2 regions of the Thermanaerosceptrum fracticalcis genome follow, and region 1 is predicted to be linked to the other one. Evidence: a T-box and tRNA genes for the amino acid it is inferred to sense, from the RefSeq annotation. Region 1 holds a T-box; the other holds one or more tRNA genes.
The links. The T-box of region 1 lies ahead of pheS (phenylalanine--tRNA ligase subunit alpha). A T-box ahead of a tRNA ligase gene usually reads a tRNA of that ligase, here a tRNA-Phe.
Positions count from the first base shown of each region.

Region 2: it has a tRNA-Phe gene. The T-box ahead of pheS (phenylalanine--tRNA ligase subunit alpha) is inferred to sense a tRNA for this amino acid. The anticodon was not compared.

Region 1 covers NZ_CP045798.1:458,367-463,128, reverse strand. The annotation lists gene pheT (phenylalanine--tRNA ligase subunit beta) at 1-1,290, opposite strand, end outside; gene pheS (phenylalanine--tRNA ligase subunit alpha) at 1,302-2,324, opposite strand; T-box leader at 2,386-2,606, opposite strand; gene BR63_RS02405 (TrmH family RNA methyltransferase) at 2,762-3,571, opposite strand; gene BR63_RS02400 (potassium channel family protein) at 3,571-4,224, opposite strand; gene BR63_RS02395 (TrkH family potassium uptake protein) at 4,234-4,762, opposite strand, start outside.
Region 2 covers NZ_CP045798.1:1,312,788-1,317,549, forward strand. The annotation lists tRNA gene BR63_RS06940 (tRNA-Leu) at 1-72, opposite strand, end outside; tRNA gene BR63_RS06945 (tRNA-Cys) at 198-273, opposite strand; gene BR63_RS06950 (inositol monophosphatase family protein) at 345-1,274, opposite strand; tRNA gene BR63_RS06955 (tRNA-Gly) at 1,419-1,493, opposite strand; tRNA gene BR63_RS06960 (tRNA-Phe) at 1,509-1,584, opposite strand; gene speB (agmatinase) at 1,765-2,613, opposite strand; gene speE (polyamine aminopropyltransferase) at 2,646-3,479, opposite strand; gene BR63_RS06975 (pyruvoyl-dependent arginine decarboxylase) at 3,490-3,948, opposite strand; gene BR63_RS06980 (DUF362 domain-containing protein) at 4,090-4,762, opposite strand, start outside.

The DNA of each region.
Region 1 (4,762 bases):
CTCAGTTTGACCAAGGTCAGTACCCAAAATACTGTTTACCCTTTCTAAACGAAGTCTGATAGGGTACCTTTCTTCAGGCTGGGGATAACAGTCTACCTGCCCTGCCACGGGTACACCTGCACCTAATTGTGCCATCAATTGGCAGGCCCTATCCGCAGCCAAGGAAGCCTGTTCCAGATCCACACCTTTTTCAAAGCGCAGCGAAGCTTCCGACCTTAAGGCCAAAGCATTAGATGTTCTGCGGATGCTGGGGCCGTGGAAATAAGCTGACTCCAGGAGGATGGTTTTCGTTTGGGCTGTCACTTCTGACTCCAGTCCACCCATGACACCGGCAATACCCACCGGCTTATGGGCGTCGGCAATAATCAGCATCTCGGGAGTGAGCTCCCGCTTTTGCCCGTCCAAAGTGGTTATTTCCTCACCGGCAGCAGCCCGTCGTACAATGATGGTTTTATCCGCAAGGCAGTCATAATCAAAGGCATGTAAGGGCTGCCCCATCTCCATCATGACATAGTTGGTAATATCTACAATATTATTGATGGGTCTGACCCCGGCAGCTAAAAGGCGCTGCTTAAGCCAGAGAGGAGATTCTTTGATTTGCACATGCTCAATGACCCTGCCAACGTATCTTTTACATAGATCTTGATCCTGTATATTTATCTTAATAAGGGCTTCACAAGCCTGGCTTGTCCCAGATTTTTCTATCTCCGGAAGTTTCAGCCTTCCGCCCGTAAGTGCGGCAACTTCCCGGGCCACATTGATCATACTCAGACAGTCGGCACGATTGGGTGTCAGTTCGAGCTCCAAAACAATATCGTCAAGACCCAGAAGGGGAACGATGTCTGCGCCCACAGGACATTCTTCTGTAAGAACGAGGATGCCGTCCCGTTGTTCGGGAGGGAATTTATCGGCGTCCATACCCAATTCCTCAGCGGAACACAACATACCCTCGGATTCCAGACCTCTAAAAACAGCCCGTTCGATTTTTTTCTCTGGCAGGACAGCTCCCGGTACAGCTACGGGAACCTTCTGTCCAGTCTTAACATTAGGAGCCCCTGTGACAATAGTCAGGACAGCATCACCCACAGAAACTTTACAGACTGAGAGTTTATCTGCCTGGGGATGGGGATAAATCTCCTGGATGAGTCCTACTTTTACTCCCCGGACACCTTTGTTAAGATACTCTATCCCTTCCACAGCCACACCGGACATGGTCATTACTTCAGCCAATTCTTCGGGTTTTAGATTAATATCTACCAGCTCATTTAGCCATTTCCAAGAAACACGCATGCCAAAACCTCCTAAAACTGACGTAAAAAACGGACATCATTTTCAAACAAGTGACGCATATCATCAAGACCGTACTTTAACATGGTGATTCTTTCCACACCCATACCGAAAGCAAAGCCCGTTACCTCTTCGGGGTCATATCCGCCCATCTCCAGCACCCGGGGATGGACCATGCCCGACCCCAGTATTTCCAGCCAGCCCGTCTGCTTACAAACCCTGCAGCCCGCTCCTTTGCACATAACGCAGGAGATATCTACTTCCGCACTGGGTTCTGTGAAAGGGAAGAAACTTGGCCGCAGACGAATCTGCTGTTCAGGACCGAACATTTGCCGGGCAAAATTGAGCAGGGTTCCCTTCAAATCACTGAAGCGAATATTTTTATCAATGACCAACCCTTCTACCTGGTGAAACATCGGCGAATGGGTGGCATCATCGTCCCGCCGGTACACTTTTCCCGGTACAATGATTTTCACGGGAACATAGGGTCTCGTCTTTTCCATGGTACGGGCCTGCACGGGTGATGTATGGGTACGCAGCAGAACTTCAGGGGTAATATAAAAGGAATCCTGCATATCCCGGGCCGGATGGTCTTTAGGAATATTCAAGGCTTCAAAGTTGTAATAATCCAGTTCAATTTCAGGGCCTTCCTCAATGGTAAAGCCCATACCGATAAAAATATTTTTGATTTCCTGCAAAACAAGATGCAGGGGATGTCTTCTCCCAAGATCGGGGGCAATGCCGGGCAGCGTCACATCAATACTTTCGGCCCTTAATTTCTTTTCCAGTTCCTTTACCTTAATTTTCTCACTGTAGAGAGACAGGCTGTTTTCCAGGCTGTCTCTAATTTCATTGGCCAACTGCCCGATAAGCGGTCTTTCTTCGGCCGGGAGCTGTCCCATCCCTCTAAGGACCTGGGTTAATTCTCCTTTTTTACCCAGGTATTTGATTCTCACTTCATTTAATTGATCCATGGTAAGACATTTTTGCAGGTCTTCTTCTGCCTGTTTTTTGATTAGCCGCAACTGTTCTTGCATTGATGTCCCTCCTTGACACACAGTCTCTAATGAACTTAATAATATAAAAGCTTCCGCCCCCCCAAGGGACGAAAGCTTATCTTCCGCGGTACCACCCAAATTAATCCAGCATACTGGATTCACTTAAAGAACCTGTAACGGAGGCTCACCGGCTAGATCTACTTATCTTCTTCAACCCAGCAACTCCCGGGCGAAACCTTTCTCGCCAGCTTAATGGGGTTTTCAATCAAGCCCCCACTCCCTGTGTAAGCCAACTTAACGGCTCCCGCTCATCGTTATTACTGCACCAGCATTTTTTTATACAGTAAATAAAACATGACCGAACCTGTAGACTCGAACAATCTCCAGAAAAATTCCGTGGTAGAAAACAATGTTCCCACCCTTTCAGGTCACTGTCTACTGGCAATTATATCACACATTTCCAGAGGGGACAAGTTTTACAGCCTGTAAGCCATTTGCCTCACTGCCTCGTAAAGTAATATTCCCGCAGCTACGGCTACATTCAGAGATTCGGCCTCTCCCCAGAGGGGGATCCTTACCAGTTCATGGACTTCCGAGAGGTTCACCGTCTGAAGCCCCTGGCCCTCATTCCCCAGGATAAACGCTACCCGGGGGGAGTACGTGACGGCATAGTGATTTTTAACGGCAGACAAGTCTCCGGCAACTGTTTGAAAATGGTTTTCCTGACACCATTGATGGACCTGTGACCATTTTAAGTCAGTAACCACCGGTACCTGAAATATACCGCCCATTGTAGCGCGAATAGTTTTACTATTATAAGGATCCACCGTTCCCGTGAGACAAAGGATACCATCTACCCCCACGGCCCATGCTGTGCGGATAATGGTACCCAGATTTCCCGGGTCTTGCAGGCCGTCAATAATCAAAACCATGCTCTGGTCTCCAAGCTTTAGTTGCCAAAGGCCATTACTCTCTTTATTAACCACAGCCACTATTCCCTGGGGTGACTCGGTATCGGCCAAACTCGCCAGGATTTCCGGAGTTACCTGGTATAAGGGAGTTCCCGTTTTGCTTATTTTTTTTAACAGTTCCAATCCCCGTGGGGTTTTACCGAGATTAGGGTCATAGAAAACCTTTCCCAGGCTCCCCCGCTTCCGGGCTTCCTCCACCAGGCGTATACCTTCGATCAAATACTGGTTCTCCGCTTCCCGGTACTTTTTTTGTTGCAGTTTGCGGGTTTCTTTTATTAACGTATTCTGGAGAGACGTGATTTGTCCCAAAACCATCACCTAACCTGCTGTAATTTTGCCAGAGAATTCCTGTTACCAATAGCTACCAGAAGATCTCGCTCCTGCAATTGCAAACTGGCCTCAGGGGTAACGATGATCTCGGTGCCCCTTTTTACGGCGACAACGCTAATACCAAACCTTTTCCCCAGGTTTAATTCCCGGAGGTTCTTTCCCACAAATGATTCAGGCGTTATCATTTCCAGTATACTATATTCCGGTGACAACTCCAAAAAATCCAGGACATTTTTCGTCACAATACTGTGCGCTAACCTGACCCCCATATCCTCTTCGGGATAAATAATCTTATCCGCCCCGATTTTCAAAAGCACTTTACCATGGAGACTGCTTTGGGCCCTGGCAATCACCTGTTTTACGCCCATTTCCTTCAACATCACCGTCACCAGTATATTGGCCTGTATATCGTGTTCGCCTATAGCCACTATTACTGTATCAAAATTTCGTAAGCCCAGGGCTTTCAGGGCTTCTTCCTCCATGGCATCAATCTGTACCGCGTGGGTTACGAAGCTGGCTATAGCATTTACTCTTTCTTCATTATAATCGATGGCTAATACCTCATATCCCCTTTCAGCCAAGCCCTTAGCCACATTGGCGCCGAAACGGCCTAAACCGATTACTGCGAACTGCTTCATACAAACCTCCTAACCCACAATGATTTTTTCCTCAGGCATCCGGATGGTCGTCTTCGTTTTCCTCAGGACAATAGCATAAGCTACAGTCATCGGACCTACCCTGCCCGTAAACATCATCAAAGTAAGCAGCAGTTTACCGGCGGGCGTTAATTGTGAAGTAATACCTGTTGATAAACCTACGGTAGCAAAAGCTGATACCGTTTCGAAGAGGACTGGTTCCAACGGTTTGTTTTCTATGGCTAAGAGCATAATAGCCACAACAATCACTAACAACACTCCCACCACCATCACAGACAAAGATTTGAAAATCGTATCGGTGGGCAGTCGCCTGTTAAAGACGGGGGTATCTTCCCGTCCTAAAATCCTGTAATACACGGTTAAAACAATGGTAATAAATGTAGTGGTTTTAATACCGCCTCCTGTTGATCCTGGTGAAGCACCGATAAACATGAGAATCATCATGAGAAATAAAGTAGGGGATCTTAGTTGGCCAATCATCACACTGTTAAAACCGGCTGTCCGGGGTACTACCCCTTGA
Region 2 (4,762 bases), 850 kb from region 1:
CTTGAACCGGCACGGGAGGTAAGTCCCGCAGGATTTTAAGTCCTGTGCGTCTGCCTATTCCGCCACCCGGGCATGTGGTATATATTGTTTGTTTTACTTGTATTCGATAACCGATATCCGCTTTCCGATATCCGAAAACTATTAACTTTCCTCGGAAGTCGGAATTCGGTAGTCGGATAATCGTAATATATTAATATTGGAGGTGCGGGTCGGATTTGAACCGACGGATGGCGGATTTGCAGTCCGCAGCGTTAGCCTCTTCGCCACCGCACCACACCATGTTTCAATCGGTACAGAAGATATCTTATCAAAAATCTCAGCAATCGTCAAGTTAAATATTTTTCCTAAAATCCTGTGAGTCGAGCAAGTTCTCTGCCAAGTTCCGGTGTGCCCGCGGCAATGACATTAAACTTGAGTTTGTTGAGCAAACTAACCTCACGGGTTTTGATTATATCATACAGGAAAGTATCATGCAAGCCGGTATTCGTTTGTCCGTTTAAATAAACTTTCATCTGAAAATCTCCACCGGCACACTGGACCAGGTGAAAAGGCTGGCAGACATCTGTCACCTTCAAGCGTCTACCCAGGCTGACATAGGCGTCATACTGGCCGCTGGCCACCTGGCAAAGATCCAGGATAGAAGAACCGGCCCGCCGTAAGACCAGTTCACTGGTCAAGAGATTTAACTGGTTGATGGGCGTTGAACTTTGTACATCAAGATCAATCCCAATCACAGCCTTTTTATACAGTTTGGTGAGAGGTGATGTCCTGAGCTTCAGTTCCTCCCCTTCACTTTGATAATAAGAGCAGTCATCGGAGGAATAATACCACTTGTCAGCAAAGATTTCTTTTTGCATGGTGAATTCCAGGGCCCGGTGGTTGCCGGTAATCTCCAGGTCAGCCAATTTACCAAAGGCAATGGATACAGATAAAACCGGGGAGGGTGTCAACCATGGCCGGACATTATTAGACCCGTCAATAGGATCTACCAGCATAAAATGCCTGGGATTATCACCAATTACGTCCACACCCGTCTCTTCACTGACCAGGATAACGGGGAAAACTTCTTTTCTTTCATGCACAAAATTAAGAACAGTCCTGTTTATGATCTCATCAAAACCCGTGGGGACGTCTCCCGATACATTAAGACAATCATGTTTAAAAAATAAAGAACATTGGGGAGATTTCATCTCTTCCCGTACTACTCTGTTAATTTTCTCTATGAGATCCCTACCATACCGGAAGTAGAAGTGCTTGTCCACCCTCTTCACCATCCCATCCCTAATGATACAGTCCGCCATCGACAGCCATTATTCATTATAGATGATGTGCTCTATGCACTCAATACAGCAAAATCAGTGCAGGCAAGTTTAAATTTAAGCAACAAAAAACCCGGCTTAAGCCAGGTTGTATGCTTCTGGAGCGGAAGACGGGATTCGAACCCGCGACCCTCGCCTTGGCAAGGCGATGCTCTACCACTGAGCCACTTCCGCACATTCGTTTTTTAATGGTGCCTCGGGGCGGAATCGAACCACCGACACGAGGATTTTCAGTCCTCTGCTCTACCGACTGAGCTACCGAGGCAGTTGCTTTCACCAGTTGACAAGTGATATTTTAACATTGCTTTTAGCGTCCTGTCAACTTCTTTTTTCTTCTTGCACTGCCGGATTTGCCAGACGAGACTATTTGAGTATAGCAGGGAGACGGGCTCAAGTCAAGCCCATTCTCCCCGTTAATATATGTTATTCTGTTTTTTTCTGTACCTTATTTTACATAAGCTAGAAGTGCTTCCCGTACCAGTTTGGCAGCCAGGAAAGCGGTTCTTTCAGACTCGTCATTCATGGGAGAAACCTCTACGATGTCCATACCTACCACATTCAATGTTTTCATAGTGTGAATAGCGGCCAGGAGTTCCCGTGCCGTACAGCCGCCAGGCTCTGGGGTTCCTGTACCCGGGGCAAAGGCAGGATCTACCACATCAATATCCAGAGTGATAAAAATGGGGTTGCCCTGTAATTCACCTACTACTTTCCCCAGGGCGGGGAAAATTTCATCCACATACATGTGAGTATGTTCTTTAGCAAATTCAAACTCTTCTTTGATGCCGGAACGTATACCAAACTGGTAAACCCTTTTGGGTCCTAAAAGTTTGGCCACTTTATTAATCACAGTGGCATGGGACTGTTCCTCACCCTCGTAGTCTTCTCTTAAATCTGCATGAGCATCAAAATGAATGACCACCAAATCGGGGTAAAACTTATGACAGGCTTTAACAAGAGGATAAGTCACCAGGTGTTCCCCGCCCAAAAAGAGGGGAAATTTTTTATCGGCAAAAATTTTTGCAGCCACTTCCTCCATGCGCTGCAGGCTGCCCGCAACGTTGCCGAAAGGCAGAGCCACGTCACCTGCATCATAAAAGCTGATGTCATTAAGGCTTCTATCCAAATAAACGCTGTAGTCTTCAATGCCAAAGGAAACGTTCCGGATTTGCTGGGGACCCATCCTGGTGCCAGGGCGCAGGCTTACGGTGAAGTCCATGGGCAGTCCTACCAGGACAGCTTGAGCTTCTTCATAAGTCTCCCTTGTCCCCATGAAGCCCGTGGGACGGTACATATACTCGTGCAAAGCTAATACCCTCCCTTATCCTACTTGAAAATCTCTGCGGCAAAATTAGGCAGTACAAAGGCAGCGAAATGGATGTTCTTGTTATAGTAACGGGTGTTGGTATCAGCGATGTCCTCGGGATTAACCTTTTGCGGATCATGTTTTTTCGAAGCCAGGGTAAAGCTCCAGAGTCCTGTGGGATAAGTAGGAATGGCCGCCAGATATAATTTAACCAGCGGGAAAATGTGCTTCAGATCATTATGTATTCCTTTAATAAGATCCTGGTGCATAAAAGGGGATTCACTTTGGGCCACCATGATACCGTCTTCTCTCAGGGCATCGTAGACATTTTTGTAAAAGTCGGAAGCAAAGAGCCCTACAGCCGGCCCTACGGGGTCTGTGGAGTCCACCAGAATAACATCATACTTGTTCTTATTCTCCTGAATATGTTTAATCCCATCATCGACCAAAACGGTGACTTTCGGATTATCAAAAGCTGCGGCTATTTCCGGCAAATACTCCTTGGAAGTTTCGATGACACGGCCATCAATCTCTACTAAGGTAGCTGTTTTGACTTTGGGGTGTTTCACTATCTCCCTGATGGCTCCCCCGTCTCCGCCGCCAATAACCAGGACGTGCTCCGGGTTGGGGTGGGTATTTAGAGCCACCAGGCTGATCATTTCGTGATAAACAAATTCGTCTTTAATAGAGGTCATGACACAGTTGTCCAAAAAGAGCATACGGCCAAATTCATATGTATCCACCAGAGCCAAATGCTGAAAATCCGTTTGCTCCTCATGAAGAGTCTTCTTCACTCTAAAGGAAATAGCTAAGTCTTCTGTTTGTTTTTCGGTAATCCACAAATCACTCTTCATTTTTCTCCTCCTAATACCATAATGGTACAGCCGCCAAAGCACAGCCGATTTTTTCCACGGTGTGCTCCACAGCCGCTATCTTTACATCAACCAGTTTCATACCACGCAGTGCAAAGGCTTCCTCCACCATTTTCCTAATGGTCTCTTCCGCTTCCTGCTTGGTACTATAACCCGAGTACTCCATGATGACACCGAAGTTATTTTCGGAGACACCTACACCAACTGCCGCGGCAATCACTTTACCCGGCTCCTTACAAACAATAGATCCGTAAGCCGTCGGTACCAGGGATCCCGGGGGTATTTCCAGATCAGGCTTATACACTGCCCCGGGTGGTAAAATGCTGCTCACGCGAATGAGATTGATATTACCAATACCGGCTTTCAGCAGCGCTCCATCAAAAGCTGTCAGGGAACTTCTCCCCTCACTGCTGCCCGCCACAACCTTGTACATTTTAGGTGTTGGCAACATGTTTTTACCCCCTTTATTTTCGGATAAAAATTAACAGTGTTATTATACCAGAATCAAGTTGAAAATAAACCAGATTTTACCCTCTCTGTTACCCTCGCTATAATATATGAAAAAAAGCCCTAAAGCAAGGGCTTTCAGACATTAAATTTTCACCAGTTCATAATCCCGGGTTCCCAGTCCGATTTCTTCACCGTAGGCCAGCTGTACCCCCCAGTCCACATCGGGATAAAGAGTTCCGAATTTATCCTCGGCCTGGTTCTCTTCACCCAGCCGGCTGTTTTTAAGACCCGCCTGCTGGTTCACCAGGTCTATACAGGCCTGGTCCAAAGCCACGGGATCACGGGAAGCCAAGATGCCCACATCCCCAATAATGGGAGCATCGCTATAACTTACACAGTCACAATCCGGGGTCACACCCATGACAAAGGTAATAAACCCTGCCTTATCCTTCTTATCTTTAAGAACGCCATAGGCATATTCCACAATCTTCTCCTGGATCACATCCTGCTGGGTCTTCCAGTTAATGCCGATAGCGCCGTGGGGACAGGTTACAGTACATTCCCCGCAGCCCATACATTTCTCGTATTCAATAATGGCCTGTTCCGCTACGGAAATTGCCTCGCCAGGACACCATTTGATACACCGCCCGCAGGCCAGGCATTTGCCATCCTTAATTCTCGGTAATAAATCGGAGTGCATCTGTTGTTTGCCGCTCCGGCTGCCCGAACCCATGCCCACATTCTTCAAAGTACCGCCGAAACCTGTAGCCTCGTGGCCTTTAAAATGGCTGACAGCGATAAAGCTGTCGGCATGG